2 regions of the Streptomyces sp. NPDC002835 genome follow, and region 1 is predicted to be linked to the other one. Evidence: predicted binding sites of a transcription regulator. Region 1 holds the regulator's gene; the other holds the start of a gene.

Region 1 (4,208 bases):
TCCCCTCCGGCGCCACCCCTGACGACGCCGCCGAGACCGCCGAGCACTCCGAGCAGGAGAGCCCGGCGGCCCCGGAAGGGGACGCAGCACAGACCGTCGGCCTGACGGCCCAGCTGGACCAGGTCCGTACCGCTCTGAACGAGCGGACGGCCGACCTCCAGCGGCTCCAGGCCGAGTACCAGAACTACCGCCGGCGCGTGGAGCGCGACAGGGTCACGGTCAAGGAGATCGCCACCGCGGCGCTCCTGACCGAGCTGCTGCCCGTGCTCGACGACATCGGCCGCGCCCGGGAGCACGGGGAGCTGGTGGGCGGGTTCAAGTCGGTGGCCGAGTCTCTCGAGACGGCCGCCGCCAAGATGGGCCTGCAGCAGTTCGGCAAGGAGGGCGAGCCCTTCGACCCGACGATCCACGAAGCCCTGATGCATTCGTACGCGCCGGACGTCACAGAGACGACGTGCGTCGCGATCCTGCAGCCTGGGTACCGCATCGGCGAGCGGACGATTCGCCCGGCGCGGGTCGCGGTCGCCGAACCCCAGCCGGGTGCGGCGCCCGCGGCGCAGAAGGAAGAGAAGCCGGCCGACGAGGAGAGCGGTGGGCCCGAGGAGGGTGCGTGACCGGGCTCCGCGTGGATGAGCGAGCGGCGTCCGGCGCGTGCAGATGCGAGACGGAGGAGGGAGACATGGCGAGGCCATGGCGACCGACGACATCGCAGCGGATGCGCGTGCCGGGGGTCGCGAGCCCACGCGGAGCAGGGGCACGCACCCTGCGGGCCGGCGCAGGAAACGTCCGGGAGGAGGGACGCCGATGAGCACGAAGGACTTCGTCGAGAAGGACTACTACAAGGTCCTCGGCGTCCCCAAGGACGCCACAGAGGCCGAGATCAAGAAGGCGTACCGGAAACTCGCCCGCGAGTTCCACCCGGACGCCAACAAGGGTGACGCCAAGGCCGAGGAGCGCTTCAAGGAGATCTCCGAGGCCAACGACATCCTCGGTGACGCGAAGCGGCGCAAGGAGTACGACGACGCCCGCGCCCTGTTCGGCAACGGCGGCTTCCGGGCCCCGGGCGCCGGCGGGCCCGGCGGCAGCTTCAACTTCGACCTGGGCGACCTCTTCGGAGGTCCCCAGGGCGGGGGCCAGGGCGGCGCCGGCGGCTTCGGAGGCGGCCTCGGGGACGTGTTCGGCGGCCTGTTCAACCGGGGCCCCGGCCCGGGTACGCGGACGCAGCCGCGCCGCGGCCAGGACATCGAGTCCGAGGTGACGCTCAGCTTCACCGAGGCGGTCGACGGGGCGACGGTCCCGCTGCGGATGTCCAGCTCCGCCGCGTGCAAGGCGTGCTCCGGCACCGGCGACAAGAACGGCACGCCCCGGGTGTGCCCGACCTGCGTCGGCACCGGCCAGGTCTCGCGCGGCGGCAGCGGCTCGTTCTCGCTGACCGACCCGTGCGTGGACTGCAAGGGCCGGGGCCTGATCGCCGAGACCCCCTGCGACGTCTGCAAGGGCAGCGGCCGGGCCCGCAGCTCCCGCACCATGCAGGTCCGCATCCCGGCGGGCGTGTCGGACGGGCAGCGCATCCGGCTGCGCGGCAAGGGCGCACCGGGCGAGCGCGGCGGTCCGGCGGGCGATCTGTACGTGGTCGTGCATGTCGACGCCCACCCGGTGTTCGGCCGCAAGGACGACAACCTGACCGTGACCGTGCCCGTCACCTTCTCGGAGGCGGCGCTCGGCGGCGAGGTCAGGGTGCCCACGCTGGGCGGTCCGCCGGTGACGCTGAAGCTGCCGGCGGGGACGCCGGGCGGGCGCACCATGCGCGCCCGGGGCAAGGGCGCGGTCCGCAAGGACGGCACCCGCGGCGACCTGCTGGTCACCGTCGAGGTCGCCGTGCCGCAGGAGCTGAGCGACAAGGCGAAGGAAGCGCTGGAGGCCTACCGCGAAGCCACCGCGGACGAGGATCCGCGAACGGAGCTGTTCCAGGCCGCGAAGGGAGCTTGAGATGGACCGGTCGGGGCGCAGTCGCAACCCTTACGAGCTGACCGACGAGTCGCCGGTGTACGTCATCTCGGTCGCCGCACAGCTGTCGGGGCTGCATCCGCAGACCCTGCGGCAGTACGACCGGCTGGGGCTCGTCTCCCCCGACCGCACGGCCGGCCGGGGCCGGCGCTACTCGGCACGTGACATCGAGCTGCTGCGCACCGTCCAGCAGCTGTCGCAGGACGAGGGCATCAACCTGGCCGGCATCAAGCGGATCATCGAACTGGAGAACCAGGTCGCCGCTCTCCAGCAGCGGGTCGCCGAGCTGTCGGCGGCCCTGGACGGCGCGGCCGCGGCGATGCAGCAGCGTGAGGCCCAGGTGCACGCCTCGTACCGGCGCGACCTCGTGCCGTACCAGGACGTGCAGCAGGCGAGCGCGCTCGTCGTGTGGCGGCCCAAGCGCGCCGACTGACCGGCGGACCGCACGGCCGGCGGGCCGGGAGAGCGACCGCTCTCCCGGCCCGCCGCCGTAACCCCGTCACGCCGTGCCGGTGTCGTCGCCGAGGATTCCGGACTGGGCGATCAGATAGCCGAGTTGGGCGCGGCTCCCGCTGCCCAGCGTGGCGTTCAGCTTCGCGATGTGGGCCCGGCAGGTGCGTACGTTCATGCCCAGGCGGCGGGCGATGGAGTCGTCGACGTGACCCTCGACGAGCAGCTTGGCGATGGAGCGCTGGACGCTGGTGATGCCGTCCAGTTCGGGCGCGTACGACAGTTGCTCCTCCCACGGGGTGGCGTGGAGCCAGAACTGCTCGAAGACGCCCACGAGATACGTCACCAGCCCCTCGTGGCGCAGCTCCAGGGCGACCTGCCGGTCGCTGCGGGCCGGTACGAAGGCGACCTTGCGGTCGACGATGATCAGACGGTCGATGATCTCCTCGAGGGTGCGGACCTCGACGCCGTACGGGCTGACGCGTTCCACGTACGCGAGGGTGGACGGGTGGTGGCGGGCCGTGTGCTGGTACAGCGTGCGCATCTTCACGCCGTTCTTGAGCAGCGGCTCCGCACGGCGCAGACCGTGCTCCAGGGTGTCCGGACGGCGCCCGCTGCCGGGCTGGACCGTGAGCAGTTCCTCCGAGCACTCGGCGGTGACCCGGTCGAGAGCTGCGTTGATGATGCCGAGGCCCTCGAGCACGGTGATCGCGTGCCTGGTCGAGAGGTCCTGCGCCGTCATGGTCATGAACGGCTCGAATGTGCCGGCGATGGACATGGCGAGCTGCCGGCGTTCTTGGATCTCCCGCTCGATGGGGTATATCAGCTGGTTGAGTGCGAGCGACGGTGGAACGGGGCGGAGCCACTGGGCGTCGTCCGGATCGGGCCGCAGCAGGGAGAGATCGAGCAGACAGGGTGCGTCCGCGGCCTCCGCCCGGGAGACCTGGCCGCTGCGCAGAGCCGTTGCGTAGAGATTCTTCCCTGCTTCGCACAGTTCGGCACCACTATGCTTATGCCCGATGTTGTCCTGGTTCGGCGACATTTGACACCCCCTCAGGGTCCTGAATTACAGGAACATGATGCCTGTGGTCGCTGGTGGAAGTATTCGGCGTGAGACATCGTCTTAGACGCGGGGGGAGGGTATTGAACAGAATGGGGTGGAGATCCTCCATGAACAGGACGGTTCGCATACTTTGCGCACTTGCTGCCGGGGCAGCCGCGTTCAGCTTCACTGCGATCAGCGGTGAGCCGACTTGGGAGTCCGAGCCGGCGCACGCGGTCGTCGCGGGTGAGCCGACGTGGGAGTCCGAGACGGCCCACGTGGTCGCCGCGGGTGAGCCGACGTGGGAGTCCGGGCCGGAGGGTGCGGTGATCACGGGTAAGGACGAACTGACGTGGGAGACCGCTCCCGTGGACGCGGATCCGGGCGCATGACCATCCCTCCGGATGATCGTGTCTTCCGGCGCGAGATGGCGACGGCCTACCGGTCCGGGTGGCATTTCATCGACCTCGTCACGGCGATTCCGCACCGTGGCGACTCGTTGATGGTCACCCTGTTCGGTGAGCCGATCGTCGTCGCCCGCGAGGAGGACGAGGATGTCCGCGCCTACCGCTGTCTCCGCCGGCCGAGAGGGGCACCGCAGCCCGTCCGCTGTGCCATCCGGTACGGCATGATTTTTGTCAATCTCGACCAGCGTGACCACCAGCTGGCCGAGCCCGACACCACCGCCACCCCCCGCAGTGCCTGAGCG
Region 2 (4,208 bases), on a different contig from region 1:
TCGGCCCGTCCTTCGGGACCGCCCCCGCCGGGAAGTGGATGTGCACGCCCCGGTCCTTGAGGTCGGCGACCGGCAGCTCCAGCTCGGCGCCGTGCGAGCGCAGGAAGCTCAGTGCGATCTGCGCGGACTCCTTCATCACGTCGCCGAGCTGACCGGTCAGGGTCAGTCCGGACCCGCCGGTCTCCGGGTCGGCGAGCGACGCCTCCACGAACAGCACGTCCCCGCCGGCCCCGGTCACGGCGAGCCCGGTGGCCACGCCGGGCACCGCGGTGCGGCGCTCGGCCGGGTCCTGGGCGGACTCGGGCACGTGGTGCGGTCGGCCGATGAGGCCGCGCAGCTCCTCGTCGGTGACGGTGAACGGCAGTTCGCGCTCACCCAGCTCGTGCTGTGCCGCGACCTTCCGCAGCAGCCGCGCGACGGACCGCTCCAGGTTCCGTACGCCCGCCTCGCGGGTGTACTCCCCCGCCAGCTTGCGCAGCGCCGATTCGTCCAGGGTCACCTCGCCGGCCTCCAGACCGGCCCGCTCCAGCTGGCGCGGCACGAGGTGGTCGCGGGCGATGACGATCTTCTCGTCCTCGGTGTAGCCGTCGAGGCGCACCAGCTCCATCCGGTCGAGCAGCGCCTCGGGGATGGCCTCCAGCACGTTGGCGGTGGCGAGGAAGACGACGTCGCTGAGGTCGAGCTCGACCTCGAGGTAGTGGTCGCGGAAGGTGTGGTTCTGCGCCGGGTCGAGGACTTCGAGCAGGGCCGCGGCGGGGTCGCCGCGGAAGTCGGAGCCGACCTTGTCGATCTCGTCGAGCAGGACGACCGGGTTCATCGAGCCGGCCTCCTTGACGGCACGCACGATCCGGCCGGGAAGCGCGCCGACGTACGTACGCCGGTGGCCGCGGATCTCGGCCTCGTCCCGTACGCCGCCGAGCGCGACGCGCACGAACTTGCGGCCCATGGCGTGCGCCACCGACTCGCCGAGCGACGTCTTGCCCACGCCGGGCGGGCCGACGAGCGCGAGCACCGCGCCCCCGCGCCGCCCGCCGACCACGCCCAGCCCCCGGTCGGCGCGCCGCTTGCGCACCGCCAGGTACTCGGTGATCCGCTCCTTCACGTCCTGCAGCCCCGCGTGCTCGGCGTCCAGGACGGCCTTGGCGCCCTGGATGTCGTACGCGTCCTCGGTGCGCTCGTTCCACGGCAGTTCGAGCACGGTGTCGAGCCAGGTGCGGATCCAGGAGCCCTCGGGCGACTGGTCGCTGGCCCGCTCCAGCTTCTCGACCTCCTTGAGCGCGGCCTCCCGGACCTTCTCGGGCAGGTCGGCGCTCTCGACTCGGGCGCGGTAGTCGTCGGACTCGTCCTCGCCCTCCTGGCCGCCCAGCTCGCGCAGCTCCTTTCGCACGGCGTCCAGCTGGCGGCGGAGCAGGAACTCGCGCTGCTGCTTGTCGACACCCTCCTGGACGTCCTTGGCGATGGACTCGGCGACGTCCTGCTCGGCGAGGTGCTCGCGGAGCTGCTCGGTGGCGAGCTTGAGCCGGGCGACGGGGTCGCTGGTCTCCAGCAGCTCGATCTTCTGAGCGGTGGTCAGGAACGGCGAGTATCCGGAGTTGTCGGCGAGCTGCGAGATCCCCTCGATCTGCTGCACACGGTCGACGACCTGCCAGGCGCCGCGCTTCTTCAGCCAGTCGGTGGCGAGGGCCTTGTACTCCGTGACCAGCTCGGTCACCGCGCCGGGCAGCGGGTCGGGCACGGTCTCCTCGACCACGGCGCCCTCCACCCACAGCGCGGCGCCGGGCCCGGCCGTACCGGCGCCGATGCGGACGCGGCCGACGCCGCGGATCAGCGCACCCGGGTCGCCGTCGGAGAGCCGGCCGACCTGCTCGACGGTGCCGAGCACACCGGTCGCGGCGTAGGTGCCGTCCACCCGTGGAACGAGCAGCACCTTCGGCTTGTTGCCGGAGGGGCGAGCGGCAGCCTGGGCGGCCTCGACCGCGGCGCGTACGTCGGTGTCGGACAGGTCGAGCGGCACGACCATGCCGGGCAGCACGACCTCGTCGTCGAGCGGCAGCACGGGCAGAGTGAGCGGTGAGTTCGCCTTGATGTCGGCAGCCATGATCTCCCCTTAGGCATGCAAGTTGAGCTGTACCGACTCAATGCATATGAGCCCCCCAATGTTCCCCCGGGGCTGTTCGCTCTGAGCGATCGCCGAAATCCGGTGGGCGACGCGGACCCGGCGCGCGACAGTGGGCCGATGGGAGACAGAGGACTGAACCCCGACGGGACCATCGCCCGCGAGGGCTCGCTCGACCGGGTGACCGCCCGCTTCGCGCCGGTGGTCGCCGCGGCCCGGGCGGAGATCGCCGGCCGGTTCAGCGACGGCCGGCTGCACGGCGCGTATCTCTACGGCAGCATCCCGCGCGGCACGGCCGTGCCCGGCGCCTCCGACCTCGACCTGCTGCTCGTGCTCCACGACGAGCCGGCCGCCCGGGACCGGGCGGACGCGGACGCCGCCGAGGCCGTGCTCGACGGATCGTTCGACGTGATCGACGGCGCCGGCATCCTGCTCGTCGACGTCGAAGCGGCGCTGAGCGAACTCGAGCGGTACGACCTGGGCTTCTTCATCTCCTGCCTGTGCACGCCGCTGCTGGGCGAGGATCTGGCCGCCCGCCTGCCGCCGCAGCACCCCACGTCGCTGCTGGCCCGCGAGACCAACGGCGACCTGGCTCTCGTTCTGCCGCGCTGGCGGGAACGGCTGCACAGTGCCGGGTCGGAGGCCGAGCTGTGCGCCCTGTGCCGCCGGGTCGCGCGGCGCGTCGTCCGGTCGGGGTTCACGCTGGTCATGCCCCGCTGGGGCGGCTGGACGAGCGACCTGCACGAGTCGGCGGAGTTGTTCGCCCGCCACTACCCGGAGCGGGCGGCCCAGATACGCCTGGCCGCCGCCGCGGCCCGCACTCCGACGCCGGACGCGGCCCTGCTCCGCACCCTCGTGGAGGACCTGGGCCCCTGGCTGGCGGCCGAATACACGGCGGTGCACGGCGAAAAGGCGCCCCGCCCGTGACCGGTCCACGACCGTGACGTGCGTCACCTCCAAAAATTCGGCCGCGCCCTGCCGAGCCCTCGCCATGTAATGGACATTCGCGACTTCGGCCATTACTTCCTTCGCTTTGAGGAGCGGCATGTCCTGGCCGACGTCGACGGCGAAGCCCCAGGGCCGACGCACCGGGCTGGCACGTGCTCGTGCGGTACGGGCGCCCGTACCGCACGGACCGACCGGCGTGCCGTGCACCATGGGACGGCCCGCCACCGGGTTTGGTCCGCCGCGCGCCGTCCCGACAGAATGGGACGATCACCGTCGTCACCTGCCGGCCACCCGGAGGTCATCTCATGCCGTCCCCCGCCACCGACGCCCCCGTCACCCTCGACCGGCGTGAGGGGCCCTACGGAGAAGTGGTGCTGCGCAGGCGGGGTGACGGCGACGAGAAGGTGCACGAGATCATCGCCAACGGGTGCTTCCTGATGGACACCTCCGACGGCCGGTCCGAGCGGCTGCTCGTCGACGCCGCGTACGAGGCCGTCCGTACCGGCAACACCGCCCCGCGCCTGCTCATCGGGGGTCTGGGGGTCGGCTTCTCGCTCGCCCACGCCGCCGCCATGCCGTCGTGGCGGCGGATCGCCGTGGTCGAGCGAGAGCAGGCGATCATCGACTGGCACCGCGGCGGGCCGCTCGCCGCGATCTCCGGGCAGGCGCTCGCCGATCCGCGCTGTGTGGTTCTCCACACCGACCTGCTGAACCACCTGACGTCGACCGCGGACCGTTACGACGCCCTGTGCCTGGACATCGACAACGGGCCCGACTGGACCGTCACAGAGGACAACGGGGAGCTGTACTCCCCGGCCGGACTCGCCGCGTGCGCGGCCGTGCTGGAGCCCGGCGGAGTGCTCGCCGTCTGGTCCGCGCAGCCGTCGGCCGCCTTCGAGGAAGCGTTGCGGAATGCCGGATTCAGCGGGGTAAGAACCGAAGAGATCCACCTTGCCCGGGGCGTACCGGACGTCGTCCACCTCGCCGTTCGCCCTGCGTAGCCGGGACACAGGCGCTGCCTTTACGCTGCTGGACTACACAGCGGGATCCACCTTCGAAGCACAACCACATGCAGCTCGCAGAGAACGCGTACAAGGGCGGGGCGATGGAGCAGACACACACCACGCAAGGCGGCGTCGCGGCC

What was found. The regulator HspR, encoded in region 1, represses chaperone genes until heat shock. The targets are predictions, from matches to a motif close to TTGAGNNNNNNNNNCTCAA.
Region 2: lon (endopeptidase La) is a predicted target of HspR. The motif match lies at 2,121-2,139, and genes of this name have one in related genera.

The regions. Positions count from the first base shown of each region.
Region 1 covers NZ_JBSFUW010000018.1:113,966-118,173, reverse strand. Annotated here, with positions in the region: gene grpE (nucleotide exchange factor GrpE) at 1-614, shown strand, start outside; gene dnaJ (molecular chaperone DnaJ) at 805-1,989, shown strand; gene ACWD01_RS20780 (heat shock protein transcriptional repressor HspR) at 1,991-2,440, shown strand; gene ACWD01_RS20775 (helix-turn-helix transcriptional regulator) at 2,507-3,499, opposite strand; gene ACWD01_RS20770 (hypothetical protein) at 3,628-3,891, shown strand; gene ACWD01_RS20765 (Rieske (2Fe-2S) protein) at 3,888-4,205, shown strand.
Region 2 covers NZ_JBSFUW010000002.1:69,405-73,612, reverse strand. Annotated here, with positions in the region: gene lon (endopeptidase La) at 1-2,098, opposite strand, end outside; gene ACWD01_RS03070 (nucleotidyltransferase domain-containing protein) at 2,237-3,043, shown strand; gene ACWD01_RS03065 (spermine/spermidine synthase domain-containing protein) at 3,370-4,065, shown strand; gene ACWD01_RS03060 (response regulator transcription factor) at 4,170-4,208, shown strand, end outside.